One region of the Streptomyces sp. NPDC021115 genome, then DNA from elsewhere that is predicted to be linked to it. Evidence: riboswitches for the same ligand, from Rfam matches in the RefSeq annotation. Region 1 holds a riboswitch; the other holds the start of a gene.
What was found. A riboswitch is a leader RNA that binds a small molecule or an ion and turns the genes downstream of it on or off. The one in region 1 is predicted to bind cobalamin.
Positions count from the first base shown of each region.

Region 1 (4,375 bases):
GAGCCGGAGGGAGCGGCGCCGGGCCAGCGGGTCGTCCGCCGCCATCGCGCACAGCCGCCGCTCCAGGCCCACGATGGCGGAGTCGAAGCGGTGGTCCTCCAGGGGTCTGCGCAGTACGGCCAGGTCGCAGGCGCCCTCCGCCAGACCGGCCGTGGCGGCGTTGACCCGCACCAGGTGCAGCCGGGTGTCCGGATGCGCCGCGGCCCAGCGGCGCTGGAAGGCGGGGGTGTGGCTGCCCAGCGCCGACCACGCGTAGCCGATCCGCAGCCGGGTATGGCCCGATCTGGCCTCCCGCACCAGATCGTCCACCTCCCCGAGCACCCGCCGGGCGTGCGCCACCACCCGCAGCCCGGTGCCGGTCGGGGTCACCGTCCGGGACGTACGCCGCAACAGCCGTGTGCCCAGGGCGCGTTCGAGCGAGGCCAGGGTGCGGGACACGGCCGCCTGGGAGACCCCGAGCGCGATCGCGGCATCGGTGAAGGTGCCCTCGTCCACGATCGCGACGAGACAGCGCAACTGCCGCAGCTCCACATCCATAACCCAAGCGTATAGGTGCGACGGCCAACGCATTTTGCGCAACGGTCGGGCGACCGCACGATCGGGGTATGGACGCAGCCCACGTCACCGCTTCCGCCCCCGCCTCCGCCACCGCTTGCGCCGAGCCGACCGTCACCTCACACCCGGAACACCCCGACGCCTCGGGCCGGGAACCGGCCGGGCGGCCGCTGGCCGGGGTGCTCACCATGGCCGGCAGCGGCCTGTCCAACCAGACCGGTGCCGCCATCGGATCGCTCGCCTTCCCCGTGCTCGGAGCCACCGGCGTCGTCGCGGTACGCCAGTACGTCGCCGCCGTCGTCCTGCTGGCCGTCGGCCGCCCCCGCTTCCGGTCCTTCACCAAGGAACAGTGGTGGCCGGTACTGCTGCTGGCCCTGGTCTTCGGTGCCATGAACCTGTCCCTGTACAGCGCGATCGACCGCATCGGCCTCGGTCTCGCGGTGACCCTGGAATTCCTCGGCCCGCTCACCATCGCCCTGTCCGCATCCCACCGCCGCACCGACGCGTGCTGTGCGCTGGTCGCCCTGGCGGGCGTGGTCACCCTGATGCGCCCCCAGCCCTCGACCGACTACCTGGGCCTCGGGCTCGGGCTGCTGGCCGCCGCGTGCTGGGCGTCGTACATCCTGCTCAACCGCACCGTCGGCCGCCGCGTCCCCGGTGCGCAGGGCTCGGCGGCGGCCGCGGCGGTCTCCGCCGTGCTGTTCCTGCCCGTCGGCATCGCCGTCGCCGTCCAGCATCCGCCGACCGCGGGGGCGGCCGGGTACGCGATCGCCGCCGGTGTCCTCTCCTCCGCCGTGCCCTACCTCGCCGACCTGTTCACCCTGCGCCGGGTGCCCGCCCAGACCTTCGGGCTGTTCATGAGCGTCAACCCGGTCCTCGCGGCCGTCGTCGGGTGGATCATCCTCGGCCAGAGCCTGGGGTGGACCGAGTGGGCGAGCATCGGTGCCATCGTCGTGGCCAACGCGCTCTCCATCCTCACCTCGCGCGCCTGACGGTTCGCGCGCCTGACGGTCCCGCTCGCGACAGGTGCGCCACTTGCCGGTTTTGCGGGGCGACATCTACAGTTGCCGCGCCGTGGTGTTCGGGAAGCCGGTGCGAAACCGGAGCGGCCCTCGCCACTGTGATCGGGGAGTTCCCGTCCCGTTCCGCGGCCTTGACGACAGGGCCGCGGAGCCACTGGCCGCCGGGTGCGGCCGGGAAGGCAGGGGCGGTCGCGTCGACCCGTCAGCCAGGAGACCGGCCGCGGCATCTCACGAAGTGATCCACGAGGTGCTGGAGCGTGACCGCATGACCCTGCCCACCGCACCGCGCTGGCGGCGCGAGGACACCGTCCGGACCGCCGGACTGCTGGCGGTGATCGTCGCCCTGCACGCGGTCGCCTTCGGCCTGCTCTTCCTGGTGGTCGCGCCCCGCCACTACGAGGCCGGCACCAGGACGTTCGGCGTCGGCCTCGGGATCACCGCGTACACCCTCGGCATGCGGCACGCCTTCGACGCCGACCACATCGCCGCCATCGACAACACCACCCGCAAGCTGATGGCCGACGGCAAGCGGCCGGTGTCGGTGGGCTTCTGGTTCGCGCTCGGCCACTCCAGCGTGGTGGTCGCCCTGGCCGCGCTGGTCGCGGGCGGTACCCAGCTGGCGGGCACCCTGATGAACGAGAACTCCGGCACCCACCAGGTCCTCGGCGTCGTCGGCACCACGGTGTCGGGGACGTTCCTCTACCTCATCGCCGCGCTCAACCTGGTCGCCCTGCTCGGCATCCTGCGGGTCTTCCGGGCGATGCGCGCCGGGCGGTTCGACGAGTCGGAACTGGAGGCGCACCTGGACGCGCGCGGCTTCATGAACCGCGTCCTGGGCCGCTTCACCAAGTCCATCACCCGGCCCGGCCAGATGTTCCCCCTCGGCTTCCTCTTCGGGCTCGGCTTCGACACCGCCACCGAGGTCACCCTGATGGTGATGGCCGGAAGCGGTGCCGCCGCCGGGCTGCCCTGGTACGCGATCCTGTGCCTGCCGCTGCTCTTCGCCGCCGGGATGAGCCTGTTCGACACGCTCGACGGCACCTTCATGAACTTCGCCTACCAGTGGGCGTTCTCCAACCCGGTCCGCAAGGTGTTCTACAACCTGGCCATCACCGGTCTGTCCATCGCGGTGGCCTTCCTCATCGGTACCATCGAGCTGGTGAGCGTCCTCCACGACAAGCTCGCCCTGCGGGACTCCGTCACCGGCTGGATCTCCGCCCTGAACCTGGACAACGTCGGCTTCATCATCGTCGGCCTGTTCGTCGTGGTGTGGGCCGCGGCGCTGGCCTACTGGCGCATCGCCAAGGTCGAGCAGCGCTGGACCGTCCGCACCGCCACCGCGGAGGGCGACGGCGGCTGAGCCCGTCCCGTACCGGGGCGCCGGAGAAGCCACGACGCCCGTCCGGGTGACTGTGCCCGGGCGGGCCCGGCATGGCCGCCGGGATACGGGAACCCGCATGGTGGCGCCCGGAACGTCCGGCCGCGCCGCACCGGGAAGGCGGTACCGCCATGGCTCAGCCCCGTGGCCGCGCGCACGGCAGCGTGACGCAGCGGCTGATCGGCGACCACCTCGTGTCCGGCCGCATGGAACCGGGGGAGGAGATCGCGCTGCGCGTGGACCAGACGCTCACCCAGGACGCCACCGGCACCCTGGTGATGCAGGAGCTGGAGGCGCTGGCGCTGGACCGGGTCCGTACGCAGGTCAGCGTCCAGTACGTGGACCACAACATCCTCCAGGCCGATGAGCGCAACGCCGAGGACCATCTCTTCCTCCGCTCGGCCGCCCGCCGCTTCGGGCTGTGGTTCTCCAAGCCCGGCAACGGCGTCTCCCACCCGACCCATATGCAGCACTTCGGTGCCCCCGGCAGAACGCTCGCCGGATCCGACTCCCACACCTGCGCGGGCGGCTCCCTGGGCATGCTGGCCATCGGCACCGGCGGACTGGAAGTGGCCCTCGCCATGGCCGGACGGCCGCTCCACCTCACCATGCCGGAGATCTGGGGCATCCGGCTGACCGGGCAGCTGCCGCCGTGGGTCAGCGCCAAGGACGTGATCCTGGAGATGCTGCGCCGCCACGGGGTGCAGGGCGGCGTCCACCGCGTGCTGGAGTACCACGGGCCGGGGCTGGCCTCCCTCACCGCCATGGACCGGCACGTCATCGCGAACATGGGCGCGGAACTCGGCGCCACCACCACCGTCTTCCCCTCCGACGACGCGGTGCGCGGCTTCCTGGACGCGGTGGGGCGGGGCGCGGACTTCGTGGAGATCGTCGCGGACGAGGACGCCGCCTACGACCGTGACGAGGAGATCGACCTGTCGTCCCTGGAGCCGCTGATCGCCCGCCCCACCTCCCCGGGCAACGTCGTGCCGGTACGGGAGGCCGCCGGGGAACCCATCGGGCAGGCCGTCATCGGCTCCTCCGCCAACCCCGGTTTCCGGGACTTCGCCGTCCCCGCGGCCATGGTGGCCGGGCGGCAGACGGCGCCCGGGGTGAGCTTCGACATCAACCCCACGTCCCGCGAGATCCTCCAGGACCTCACGCGCTCCGGTGCCACCTTCGAGCTGATCGCCGCCGGTGCCCGCATCCACCAGTCGGGCTGTCTCGGCTGCATCGGCATGGGCCAGGCCCCCGCGGCGGGGCGCAATTCGCTGCGTACCTTCCCGCGCAACTTCCCCGGCCGCTCCGGCACCGAGGACGACGCGGTGTGGCTGTGTTCACCGGAGACCGCCACCGCCTCCGCGCTGACCGGTGTCATCACGGACCCGCGCGACTGGGCCGACCGCCTCTCGGCGGACCC
Region 1 is NZ_JBIRQF010000003.1:374,696-379,070, forward strand. Features, by position in the region: gene ACH4TL_RS11745 (LysR family transcriptional regulator) at 1-537, opposite strand, end outside; gene ACH4TL_RS11750 (EamA family transporter) at 606-1,547, shown strand; cobalamin riboswitch at 1,614-1,815, shown strand; gene ACH4TL_RS11755 (HoxN/HupN/NixA family nickel/cobalt transporter) at 1,843-2,937, shown strand; gene ACH4TL_RS11760 (aconitate hydratase) at 3,087-4,375, shown strand, end outside.

Region 2 (4,375 bases), on a different contig from region 1:
GCGTCCAGATGCGCGGCGAGCCGCGCGGCCGCCTCCGTGTAGAACTCCTCCATCGCGCCCCGGTAGCCGCCCGGATGGTCGGTGCCCTCCGTGGTGACCGGGTAGACCAGCCGCTCCTCGATGTGGTCGGGCCGCAGATGCCGCTCGGCGATGGAGCGGGCGATGCTGCGGCCGTGCCGGGCGCTGTGGTACGCGACCACATCGGCCTCGGCGATGACCTCCACCGCCCGTACCGTCATCAGGGACGGGTCGCCGGGGCCGAGGCCCACGCCGTACAGCCGGCCCTGCGGACCCTCGACCGGGCGCGTCGCCTGTCGCTGCTGCTCGCTCACTCTTCCTCGCTCGCTATCGCGTTGATCGCGGCCGCGGCGATGGCGCTGCCGCCGCGTCGGCCGCGCACCACCAGATGGTGGGGCGCCGCCGGATGTACGGCCAGCGCCTCCTTGGACTCGGCGGCGCCGATGAACCCGACCGGCACACCGATGACGGCGGCCGGGCGCGGCGCGCCCTCTTCGAGCATCTCCAGCAGCCGGAACAGCGCGGTGGGCGCGTTGCCGACCGCCACGACCGAACCCTCGAGACGGTCCCGCCACAGCTCCAGCGCGGCGGCGCTGCGCGTCGTCCCCATGCGCCGCGCCAACTCCGGTACGGCGGGGTCGGACAGCGTGCACACCACGTCGTTGCCGGCGGGCAGCCGCCTGCGGGTGACGCCGCTGGCGACCATCTGCGCGTCGCAGAACACCGGCGCCCCGGCGCGCAGCGCCTCCCGGGCCCGCGCGACCACCTCGGGCGTGTACGCGAGGTCCTTGACCAGGTCGACCATGCCGCATGCGTGGATCATCCGCACCACCACCTGGCTGACGTCGGCGGGGAGCCCGCCCAGGTCCGCCTCGGCGCGGATGGTGGCAAAGGAGGCGCGGTAGATGGCCGCTCCGTCCTTCTCGTAGTCGAACACTGTGTCCTCGATCATGTCGTTGATCATGCCGTCATGTCGTTGCTGATGCCGTTGCTCATGCGGTTTCGCGGGCCGTCGCCACGGCATCCGCCAACCGCTCCGCCGCCACGTCCGTCCCGCGGCCGCTCGCGCCGTCCGGCTCCCGCGGGTCGCGCACGGTGAGCCGGTAGTCCGTACCGGAGGTGGCCAGCGCGTCCACCCAGCGGCCGCCGGGGTGGCCGCAGCGCCGCTCGCAGCCGGAGAAGTACACCGGCGGCGCGTCGGGGGAGCGGGGAGCGCCCGTACGAGGGGCGTCCGCCACCGCGCGCGCCGCGTGGGCGCGCACATCGGCCAGGGACTTGGCGCAGCCCGGCTGCCCCGTGCACGCGCCGACCCCGACCCATGGGGAGTCCGGATCGGTCACCAGCCCCGCGTCGGCCACCTCGCGCGCAGCGGCCCGCGCGCCGTCCGCGGTGAACCCCGGGAGCACCACGCCGCGCCAGGGTGTCACACGCAGATCGCCCGACCCGTGCCGGGCGGCGAGCCCGGCGAGCAGCCGCCACCGCGCCGCGCGGACCCGGCCCAGGGGAACGAGGACGGACACGGCGTGGCGCCCGTCCGGCCCGGACACCACGCCCGGCGCGGGCGGCGCGCCGGGCTTCGGCGCGCTCGGCACGTCGTGTCCGATACGTACGGCTTCGACACCCTCGTCCGCGAGTCGCGCCGCCAAGCCCTCGGCCGTCACGGCGTGTTGCGCGGGCAGTTCGCGCACCCGCCACGCCCGCGTACCGCTTTCCCGGGTCCGGGTCAGGAACTCCACGGCGGCCAGTGCGGCGGCGCGTGATGCGTCCTCCGCCCGCACCTCCAGCGCACACCCGGAGCCCACGCCCAGCACCGCTCCGTCATCGCGGGTTGCGATCAATGTCACATCCGCGCCGAGTGCGCCCACATCGCCTCGGCCGTCGTCCATCGCGAACAGGAAACGGCCCGACAAGCCGGACAGCTCCGCCCACGTACCGGCGCACAGCGCGGCGTCCAACTCCCGCGCCCACGCGGCGACATCGCCGCATCCGGCGCCGTCAAGGCCGCTCAGCGGAGACGCCACGATGTTGCGCACCCGGTCGTACCGGTCGGAGGGCAGCAGCCCGGCGGTCCGCAGCGCGGCCGCCAGCTCGCCGCCGCATCCCGTGTCCAGGCCCCGGACCTGGAGATTGCCCCGTGAGGTGAGGTCGAGCCGACCGTCCCCCAGCTCCTCGCACACCCCCGCCAGCGCCTCCGCCTGACCAGCCGTCAGCAGGCCGCCCGGGATGCGGACGCGCGCCAGGGAGCCGTCGTCCGCCGGGTGCAGCCGCAGCGCGCCGGGGCAGGCGTCATCGCGTCCGCGCGCCCGCCGCGAGGGCGCTCCGGAGGGCGCTTCATCCGCAAGTGGGCCGGTTGTCGGGGGGAGGGACATGGCGGCGAGCATACCGACGTCCGGTCGGCCCTCACCGTCCCGTACCAGGTCAGCAACGCCTACTATGCTCTTCGGCGGGCCGTCTGGCCCGCCGGACGCACAAGACGGCGTCTAGGGGAGGAAACCGGTGCGAATCCGGTGCGGTCCCGCCACTGTGAGCACGACAGCCCGCCGTGCGAGCCAGGAACTCCTGCCGTCTTCCAACCCGCCCGGGGCGCGGACCCCGAGGAAGGCACTGAGCCATGATTCTGCTGCTGTCGACGTCCGACACCGACCTGCTCAGTGCCCGCGCGGCCACGGGCCCGGTGCCGTACCGCCTCGCCAACCCGGCGCGGCTCCCGCTCGACGACCTGCCCGGCCTCCTCGACGGGGTCGAACTCGTCGTCGTGCGGCTGCTCGGTGGCATCCGTGCCTGGGAGGACGGCCTCGAAACCCTGCTCGCCGGCGATCTGCCCGTCGTCGTCCTCAGCGGTGAACAGGCCCCTGACGCCCAGCTCATGGAGGCGTCCACGGTCCCCGTCGGGATCGCCGCCGAGGCGCACGCCTACCTCGCCCACGGCGGGCCCGCCAACCTCGACCAGCTGGCCCGGTTCCTGTCCGACACCGTGCTGCTCACCGGCCACGGCTTCGAACCGCCCGCCCCCGCCCCCACCTGGGGCCCGCTGGAGCGCACCGCCCGCGAGGACGTGACCGGCCCGACGGTCGCCGTGCTCTACTACCGGGCCCACCACATGAGCGGCAACACCGCCTTCGTGGAGGCGCTGTGCCGGGCCGTGGAGGACGCCGGGGCCCGCCCGCTGCCGCTGTTCGTCGCCTCCCTCCGGGCCCCCGAGCCCGAGCTGATCGACGCCCTCGGCGCGGCCGACGCCATCGTCACGACCGTGCTCGCCGCGGGCGGCACCCGCCCCGCCGACGCCTCGGCGGGCGGCGACGACGAGGCGTGGGACGCGGGCGCGCTCGCCGCGCTCGACGTCCCCGTGCTCCAGGCGCTGTGCCTGACCTCGCCGCGCAGCGCGTGGGAGGAGAACGACGAGGGCCTTTCACCGCTGGACGCCGCGACCCAGGTCGCCGTCCCGGAGTTCGACGGACGGCTGATCACCGTGCCGTTCTCCTTCAAGGAGGTCGACGAGGACGGGCTGCCCGTCTACGCCGCCGATCCCGAGCGCGCCGCGCGTGTCGCCGGAATCGCGGTACGACACGCCCGGCTCCGCCACATACCGGCCGCCGACAAGCGCCTCGCGCTCGTCCTGTCCGCGTATCCCACCAAGCACTCCCGCATCGGCAACGCGGTCGGCCTCGACACCCCCGCGAGCGCCGTCGCCCTGCTGCGCCGACTGCGCGCCGAAGGGTACGACTTCGGCCCCGAGGAGGGCGACGGGGCGCTCCCCGGCCTGGCCTCCGGCGCCGGAGACGAACTGATCTACGCCCTCATCGAGGCAGGCGGCCACGACCAGGACTGGCTGACCGAGGAGCAGCTGGCCAAGAACCCGGTCCGCATCCCGGCCGCCGACTACCGCCGCTGGTACGCCACGCTGCCGCGGGAGCTGCGCGACGCGGTCGAGGAGCACTGGGGCCCGCCGCCCGGCGAGATGTTCGTGGACACCAGCCGCGACCCCGAGGGCGAGATCGTGCTCGCCGCGCTGCGCCACAACAACCTCCTGGTCGTCATCCAGCCGCCGCGCGGCTTCGGCGAGAACCCCATCGCCATCTACCACGACCCCGACCTGCCGCCCTCGCACCACTACCTGGCCGCCTACCGCTGGATGGCCACCCCCGAGGCCGACGGCGGCTTCGGCGCCGACGCCATGGTGCACCTGGGCAAGCACGGCAACCTGGAGTGGCTGCCGGGCAAGAACGCGGGGCTGTCCGCCGCCTGCGGCCCCGACGCCGCACTCGGCGACCTGCCGCTGATCTACCCCTTCCTGGTCAACGACCCCGGCGAGGGCACCCAGGCCAAGCGCCGCGTCCACGCCACCCTGGTCGACCAC
Region 2 is NZ_JBIRQF010000005.1:478,204-482,578, forward strand. Features, by position in the region: gene ACH4TL_RS19700 (precorrin-2 C(20)-methyltransferase) at 1-332, opposite strand, end outside; gene ACH4TL_RS19705 (precorrin-8X methylmutase) at 329-970, opposite strand; gene cobG (precorrin-3B synthase) at 1,011-2,387, opposite strand; cobalamin riboswitch at 2,446-2,597, shown strand; gene cobN (cobaltochelatase subunit CobN) at 2,630-4,375, shown strand, end outside.
Region 2: another riboswitch for cobalamin. It lies ahead of cobN (cobaltochelatase subunit CobN); the one in region 1 lies ahead of ACH4TL_RS11755 (HoxN/HupN/NixA family nickel/cobalt transporter).